Regions from separate parts of the Cupriavidus sp. GW821-FHT07C08 genome, predicted to be linked through region 2. Evidence: predicted binding sites of a transcription regulator. Region 2 holds the regulator's gene; the other holds the start of a gene.
What was found. Region 2 encodes NrdR, which represses ribonucleotide reductase genes. Its sites were predicted from a motif close to CACNANATNTNGTG; they were not measured.
Positions count from the first base shown of each region.

Region 1: the regulator NrdR is predicted to act here: its motif matches at 2,163-2,176, upstream of AC07UK_RS33330 (ribonucleoside-diphosphate reductase subunit alpha).

Region 1 is NZ_JBWKQZ010000037.1:20,217-24,562, reverse strand. Features, by position in the region: gene AC07UK_RS33340 (sigma-54-dependent transcriptional regulator) at 1-1,292, shown strand, start outside; gene ampD (1,6-anhydro-N-acetylmuramyl-L-alanine amidase AmpD) at 1,289-1,906, shown strand; gene AC07UK_RS33330 (ribonucleoside-diphosphate reductase subunit alpha) at 2,401-4,346, shown strand, end outside.
Region 2 is NZ_JBWKQZ010000003.1:312,240-316,585, forward strand. Features, by position in the region: ZMP/ZTP riboswitch at 1-70, shown strand, start outside; gene glyA (serine hydroxymethyltransferase) at 197-1,444, shown strand; gene nrdR (transcriptional regulator NrdR) at 1,601-2,068, shown strand; gene pilV (type IV pilus modification protein PilV) at 2,200-2,829, shown strand; gene AC07UK_RS06650 (PilW family protein) at 2,846-3,865, shown strand; gene AC07UK_RS06655 (pilus assembly PilX family protein) at 3,862-4,346, shown strand, end outside.

The DNA.
Region 1 (4,346 bases), on a different contig from region 2:
TATCGCTGGAGCAGCTGCGCAGCCTGGTGTTGAACGCGCTGGGCCGCCAGCAGCGCGACAGCACCGATGCCGAAGCCGCCGCGGCCGAGCAGGCCGCCGACCGCGCCGCGGCCCTGCTGCCCGGCCATTCCGCCGCCATGCAGGAGGTGCGCCGCTCGCTGTCGCGGCTGGCGCGCAGCATGGCGCCGGTGGTGATCAGCGGCGAATCCGGCAGCGGCAAGGAGCGCGCCGCGCGCGCCATCCACGCCACCAGCGGGCGGGCCGCGCATCCCTTTATCGCGGTCAACTGCGGCGCCATCCCCGAGAACCTGATGGAGTCCGAGTTCTTCGGCCATGTCAAAGGCGCCTTCACCGGTGCCGACGGGGAGCGCGGCGGCTTCTTCCAGGCCGCCAACGGCGGCACCCTGCTGCTCGACGAGGTGGCCGACCTGCCGCTGCCGATGCAGGTCAAGCTGCTGCGCGCGCTGCAGGAGCGCCGCGTGCGCAAGATCGGCGCCAGCCGCGAAGACGCCGTCGACGTGCGCGTGATGTGCGCCAGCCACAAGGACCTGGCGGCGATGGTGGCGGCCGGGCAGTTCCGGCAGGACTTGTATTACCGGCTGAACGTGCTGGCGCTGCGCATGCCCACGCTGCGCGAGCGCGGCGAAGACATTCCGGTGCTGGCGCGCGCCATCCTGGACCACCTGGCGGTGCGCTACGGCGACCCGCGCCCCAAGCGGCTGTCGCCGGCGGCGCTGCAACGGCTGGCGGCTTATCCGTTCCCCGGCAACGTGCGCGAGCTGGAGAACCTGCTGGAGCGCGCCTACGCCTTTGCCGAGAGCGAAGAGATCGAGCTGGCCGACCTGGGCCCGCTGGACGCCGGCGCCGAGCGCGCCGGGCTGCTGCATGCCCCCGCGCCGGCGATGGCGCCCACTAACTATTACGCCCCCTGGGGCGCCGCAGGCATGTGGGCGCCGGTGCCGCCGGCCGCCGCGCCCGCGCCGGCCCTGGCAGAGCAGCCACCCGTGGCACCGGCCCCGGCCAGCGCGCCCGAACCCGAGCCCGCCGGCGACCCCGCCGAACGTGCCTGCCGCGGCATCGTCTTCCCGATCGACCTGCCAGCCAGGCTGGAAGCCGTGGAGCGCGAGCTGATCCTGCAGGCGCTGGCGCAGACCAACTTCAACCGCACCGCGGCCGCGCCGCTGCTGGGCCTGAACCTGCGCCAGCTGCGCTATCGCATCCAGCAGCTGGGCATTCGCGAAGCCATGGACGCCGCCGACCGCGGCGCCGTGGAAGGCGAGGGCACGCCATGAGCAAGCCCGCGCACCGCTACTTGCCCGATGCCGACGGCTGGGTCCCCGCCGCGCGCCGCGTGCCGTCGCCCAATTTCGATGAGCGCCCGGCCGGCATGCCGGTGGACCTGGTGGTGCTGCACAACATCAGCCTGCCGCCCGGCCAGTTCGGCAGCGGCGACATCGAGGCCTTCTTCCAGAACCGGCTCGATCCCAATAAGCACCCGTTCTTTGCCACCATCCACCAGGTGCAGGTGTCCGCGCACTTCCTGGTTACCCGCGAAGGTGAGCTGGTGCAGTTCGTCCCGTGCACGCAACGGGCCTGGCACGCCGGGCAGTCGGACTTTTTCGGCCGCGCCCGCTGCAACGATTTCTCCATCGGCATCGAGATCGAGGGCTGCGACGACCTGCCGTTCACCCTGGCCCAGTACGACACCGTGGCCGCGCTGGTGCCCGCGCTGCTGGTCGCCTACCCGGTGCGCGCGATAGCCGGCCACAGCGACATCGCCCCGGGGCGCAAGACCGATCCCGGCCCGCATTTCGACTGGGCGCGCTTCGCCAGGCAGGCAGGCGTGGCGCCGGGCATGTTCCCCTACCAGTGCCCTGGCGCGGCTGGCCAGGTGACGAATCCTTAACCTCATTCCCCATCCCCGTGCGCCCCGTTCCGGCGCACATGCCCTACCTCGGGGTGGGGCTATCGCAACCTCGCAACAATCAAAAAAATTTTTGTGAAATGTGCAGTTGCGAACGGTCTGGCGAAAACCCTTGCGAGTATTAGGCTTGCGGGCATGTGGCGCTGCCGCATCGGCGCAACCGCCCCCGAAATAGCGCTTGTCAAGACTGGTCATTCGGATTCGTTTCACTATACTTAGCCCAGTTTCACGCGTCACACACTATATCTAGTAGTCAAACCGGGGAGCCGGCCCAAGGGCGAGTCAGGGATCACGAAGTTTCGTGCATCGTCTCGAAACCGCCCGCTAAGGCCAGCGAATCACAAGAGTCCCTGGCGAAATGTTCACGTAAAGGCAGTCTGTCCGCCCCGACTTCACGCCGGGAGGGATGTTCTTTTCGCCGCATTTCGCCAGGGACTCTTTTGTCTCTTATTTCCAGGGTAAAAACAGGAGTTCTCATGCAAACGGCCCAGAACGAAATCACCACGGGTGGCGCCGCCGCCGGTATTGCACCGACCGCGCAGCAGACCCCCGCCAACGCCGCCAATACGAACTACCCGGATCACAAGATCATTCGACGCAACGGCGCCGTGGTGGCTTTCGAGCCGTCCAAGATCGCCGTTGCCATGACCAAGGCCTTCCTCGCCGTGAACGGCGGGCAGGGCGCGGCGTCCGCGCGTGTGCGCGAGATCGTCGAGCAACTGACTGACAACGTCGTGCGCGCACTGGTGCGCAGCCGCCCCAACGGCGGCGCCATCCATATTGAAGACGTGCAGGACCACGTGGAACTGGCGCTGATGCGCTCGGGCGAACATGAAGTGGCCCGCGCCTACGTGCTGTACCGCGAGAAGCGCAAGGACGAGCGCGCCCAGGCCAACGCCCAGGCCGTGGCCCGCGTGCAGGAAGGCGGCATCTCGGTCAACGTGACCGATGGCGGCGTCACGCACGTGCTGGACATCGCCGCGCTGCACGCCCTGATCGACAACGCCTGCAGCGGCCTTGGCAACGCAGTGAGCGCCGAGCCGATCCTGAAGGAAACCCTGAAGAACCTGTACGACGGCGTGCCGATGACGCAGGTGTACGACTCCGCCATCCTGGCCGCGCGTACCCTGATCGAAAAGGACCCGGACTACAGCCAGGTCACCGCCCGTATCCTGCTGCACACCATCCGCAAGGAAATCCTGGGCACCGAAGTGACCCAGTCCGAGATGTCCAGCCGCTACGCCGAGTACTTCCCCAAGTTCATCGCCCGCGGCATTCAAGCCGAACTGCTGGACGAACAACTGGCCACCTACGACCTGGCCCGCCTGGGCGCGGCGCTGGACGCTGGCCGCGACTTCCAGTTCAACTACCTGGGCCTGCAGACCCTGTACGACCGCTACTTCCTGCATATCGATGAAACCCGCATCGAAATGCCGCAAGCCTTCTTCATGCGCGTGGCCATGGGCCTGGCGCTGAACGAGAAGGACCGCGAAGCGCGCGCCATCGAGTTCTACCAGCTGCTGTCGTCGTTCGACTTCATGTCGTCCACGCCGACCCTGTTCAACTCCGGCACCCGCCGCTCGCAGCTGTCGTCGTGCTATCTGACCACCGTCTCCGACGACCTGGAAGGCATCTATGAAGCGCTGAAGGAAAACGCGCTGCTGTCCAAGTTTGCCGGCGGCCTGGGCAATGACTGGACCAACGTGCGCGCGCTGGGCTCGCACATCAAGGGCACCAACGGCAAGTCGCAAGGCGTGGTGCCGTTCCTGAAGGTGGTCAACGACACCGCCGTGGCGGTGAACCAGGGCGGCAAGCGCAAGGGCGCCGTCTGCGCCTACCTGGAAACGTGGCACCTGGACATCGAAGAATTCCTGGAACTGCGCAAGAACACCGGCGACGACCGCCGCCGCACCCACGACATGAACACGGCCAACTGGATTCCGGACCTGTTCATGAAGCGCGTGATGGAAGCCGGCGAATGGACCCTGTTCTCGCCCGCCACCTGCCCGGACCTGCACGACAAGGTCGGCAAGGAATTCGAAAAGGCCTACCTGGCCTATGAAGCCAAGGCCGCCAGCGGCGAACTGAAGCTGTTCAAGAAGCTGCCGGCGCTGCAACTGTGGCGCAAGATGCTGGGCATGCTGTTCGAGACCGGCCACCCGTGGATCACCTTCAAGGATCCGTGCAACATCCGCAGCCCGCAGCAGCACGTGGGCGTGGTGCACAGCTCCAACCTGTGCACGGAAATCACGCTCAATACCAATGAGAGCGAGATCGCCGTGTGCAACCTGGGCTCGGTCAACCTGGTCGCCCACATGACCAGGCAAGCCGACGGCACCTACGCGCTGGATCACGCCAAGCTGCAGAAGACCGTGCGCACCGCCATGCGCATGCTCGACAACGTGATCGACATCAACTACTA
Region 2 (4,346 bases):
GCGTTCGCGTAACGTTCAGCACGCCTAGGCGTGAAGTTGCTTGCGCCTGCCGCTCGCCTGGGCAGCGAATGGGAAGCAGGGTGCGCCCTGCACCGACGGTTACAACGTGCCGCCGGTGCTGGTCGCCGCTAGCCTTCCCCGCGCGCCCTACCCCCGATGCGCTAATCGGATTCCCTTTTTTCAGACGAGTTTCGCCATGTTCGAACGCAGCCGTTTTACGATCGACCAGATCGACCCCGAGGTCTTTGCCGCCATCCAGAAGGAAAACCAGCGCCAGGAAGACCACATCGAGCTGATCGCCTCCGAAAACTACACCTCGCCGGCCGTGATGGCCGCGCAGGGTTCGCAACTGACCAACAAGTACGCCGAGGGCTACCCCGGCAAGCGTTACTACGGCGGTTGCGAGTACGTCGACATCGTCGAGCAGCTGGCCATTGACCGCGTCAAGCAGCTGTTCGGCGCCGACGCCGCCAACGTGCAGCCCAACTCGGGCTCGCAGGCCAACCAGGGCGTGTTCTTCGCCATGCTCAAGCCGGGCGACACCATCATGGGCATGAGCCTGGCCGAAGGCGGCCACCTGACCCACGGCATGGCCCTGAACATGAGCGGCAAGTGGTTCAACGTGGTCAGCTACGGCCTGAACGCCCAGGAAGACATCGACTACGACGCGCTGGAAAAGCTGGCGCAAGAGAAGAAGCCCAAGCTGATCATCGCCGGCGCCTCGGCCTTCGCGCTGCGCATCGACTTCGAGCGCATCAGCAAGGTGGCCAAGTCGATCGGCGCCTACTTCATGGTCGACATGGCCCACTACGCCGGCCTGATCGCCGCGGGCGTCTACCCCAACCCGGTGCCGCACGCCGACTTCGTCACCACCACCACGCACAAGAGCCTGCGCGGCCCGCGCGGCGGCGTGATCCTGATGAAGGCCGAGCACGAGAAGGCCATCAACTCGGCGATCTTCCCCGGCATCCAGGGCGGCCCGCTGATGCACGTGATCGCCGGCAAGGCGGTCGCGTTCAAGGAAGCGCTGACGCCCGAGTTCAAGGCCTACCAGCAGCAAGTGGTGAAGAACGCCGCCGTGCTGGCTGAGACCCTGATCGCGCGCGGCCTGCGCATTGTCTCGGGCCGCACCGAAAGCCACGTGATGCTGGTCGACCTGCGCGCCAAGAACATCACCGGCAAGGAAGCCGAGCGCGTCCTGGGCGAGGCGCATATCACCGTCAACAAGAACGCCATCCCCAACGATCCGGAAAAGCCGTTCGTGACCTCGGGCATCCGCCTGGGCTCGCCGGCCATGACCACGCGCGGCTTCAAGGAAGAAGAAGCCCGCATTGTCGGCAACCTGATCGCCGATGTGCTGGACAACCCGCACGACGCCGCCAACATCGCCAGCGTGCGCGAGCAGGCGGCAGCCCTGACCAAGCGTTTCCCGGTCTACGGCTGATGCATCGAGGCCGCCCATGCGGATTTCGCATGAGCGGCCGGCAGCTCCGCAAGCCGGCGCCCCGCGGCACCGGCTTGCGGGCCTCGCCAACCCGCCCCGCCACCGCAGAACGACAACACGGACAAGGCGACGGGGTTCAACTGAAGGTGGTCCGGCATGAAATGCCCCTTTTGCGGTCATTCCAATACCCAGGTACTCGACACGCGCATGTCGGAAGACGGCGATGCCGTGCGCCGGCGCCGGCGCTGCGAAGCCTGCGACCGCCGCTTCACCACCTATGAGCGGATCGAGCTGTTCTTCCCCGCCATCGTCAAGAAAAACGGCTCGCGCGTGGACTACACCCGCGCCAAGCTGAAGGATTCCATGCGCCTGGCGCTGCGCAAGCGCCCGGTCTCGGCCGAAGCCATCGACGAAGCCATCACCCGCATCGAAGAAAAACTGCTGGCACTGGGCGAAAAGGAAATCCCCAGCAGCCAGGTCGGCGAGCTGGTGATGCGCGAATTGCGCAAGCTCGACAAGATTGCGTATATCCGCTTTGCTTCGGTTTACCGGAGCTTTGAGGACGTGTCGGAATTCCGCGACGTACTGGACGAATTCGCGGTGTCCACCCCTCGGAAGGGGTAGCAAAAGTAACAAAGTCGTTGTTTAATCCCCGTTGCATTTCCGCAAGGCCCGCTGTCGCATATTAAAAGGGCCCGGATTGCAGACCAAAAAAAGAAGTTAACGAAGTCGGACGTCTTTTGACGGGGGTCAGAATGGGTCAACGCTGCCGCGGGGCAGCCGGCTTTGCCATGCTCGAAGCATTGGTGGCAATTGTCGTTCTGGCGGTTGGCGTGCTCGGCGTCGCCAGCCTGCTGCTGAATTCATCCCGCTTCACGCAACAAGCTTCCTACGACACCACTGCCATGCAGCTGGCCACCGAGATGGCCGAGCGCATGCGTGCCAATCCTGCCGTCTCGCAAACCGGCGCGGCTGCGGAAGCCATCACCCCGAACCGCTACTTCATCGACACGGCCACCGGGCAGCCACCCGCGCTCACGGCAGCAAACAGCCCATACGCGATCGCCTGCTCGGGCACGGCGGCCGGGTGCGCACAGCAACTGGCGGATTTCGATGTCGCCGAGTTCTGGGAGCGTGTCAGCATAGGCCTGCCTGGCGGACGCGCCGTGATTTGCCGGGACATGGTCGCGTACGACCAGACCACCGGCTTCTCATGGGGATGCACGCCATCGGCCACTGGCCGCCCGGACGATGCACCGATTGTCATCAAGATCGGCTGGATCTCGCGGCTTGCCGCCAAAACCGTCGCTGCACGGGTCGACATGTCCGATATGGGCACGCGCCCCCAGGTGGTCATCGTGGCCACGCAGGGCACGGTGAACTGACATGCGGAACGCCAGGATGTATCACAACCCCGGCCGGCATCGTCAATTGGGGCTGTCGCTGGTGGAGCTGATGGTAGCGATGACGCTGAGCCTGCTCCTGATCATGGCTGCCGCGGCGCTCTACCTGACCGGGCGAGCCAACTACAACAGCATCGACGACACCACGGCGCTGGATGAGAAAGGCCGCTTTGCGGTGGATACCGTGGTGCGGATCGTGCGCCAGGCCGCCTGGAGCAACTATGCGGGCAACAGCGCGGCGGCCTCGCCCGGCGCCAGCGGGCCACCCGCGCCCAGCCCTGGAGGCGTCATGCTCACGACCACGAGCCTGTCGCCGACCATCAGCGGCCTCGACAGCTGCGGCGCCCCGACGCAAGACCTCGGCAACCCGGCGCAAAACCTCGCGTGTCCTGCTCAACCTGGCGCCGTGAACAAGAGCGATGTGCTGCAGGTCCGCTTCTTCGGTTCCGGCACGCAGCAGGACCGCACCGTTCCGGACAACAGCATGATCGACTGCTCCGGCAACGGCGTCGCCGAGCCGCAGGCCTGGGAAGACGCAGACCTCGCGCGCGGCATGGCGGTTTTCTATGTCAGCAACGATGCCAGCGGCATGCCTCAGCTGATGTGTGGCTATCGTCCACGGGACGCCACCAACAAGGAAATCCTCACGGCGGGCACGGCGTACCAGGCTGTTTCGCTGATCTCAGGCGTCGAAGTCTTCCAGGTGCTCTACGGCGTGGATACGAATTTCGACCAGACCCCGGACCGCTTCCTGTCAGCCACCGAGGTGCTGGCCCTGCCCACCACCTGGCAGAACGTCGTCGCAATCAAGATGGCCATGGTGCTGATGGGCGATACCGCCAGCGCATCGCCTCAGGATCCGCCAACCTTCCGCCTGTTTGGGCGCCTGTTCCCGGGCTCGCCGGGCAACGACACGTCCTTCACGCCAGCCACGCAACTGCAGCGCATGCGACGCCTGTACACCGTCACCGTACAGCTCCGGAACATGGCCACCTGCACCACGTGCTCGCCGACATGAACGCCCGCACCGTGCAGCCCAACCCGCGTGGCATCGCGCTGATCACCGCCCTGGTGATGCTGCTGATCATCAGCGTCATCGCCATCGCCGGTGCCCGGCTGGCCATTGGCAGCAAGCGCATGGCATCGAACCAGCGCGACCGGGACCTGGCTCAGCAAGCGGCCGAGGCAGCCTTGCTGGATGCAGAAATAGACATCCAGGGTGTCGCCGCCCCAACCAGCCGGTCGGCCATCTTCTCCGGCACCACGATGAACGTCCTGCCGTTCGTGGCGGGCTGCAATACGGGTGTAACAGGCGCCTCGCCCTTCCAGGGATTGTGCGACCCGGTGCTCGACGGTACGCCGAACTGGCTCACCGTTGACTTCAGCCAGGCTGGCGCCAACGCACGCACCACCGCCTATGGCACCTTCACCGGCCGCAGGTTCCCGACCGCGACCGGCGGGCTGCTGCCTGCCGCCCTGCCGCGCTACATCATCGAGCC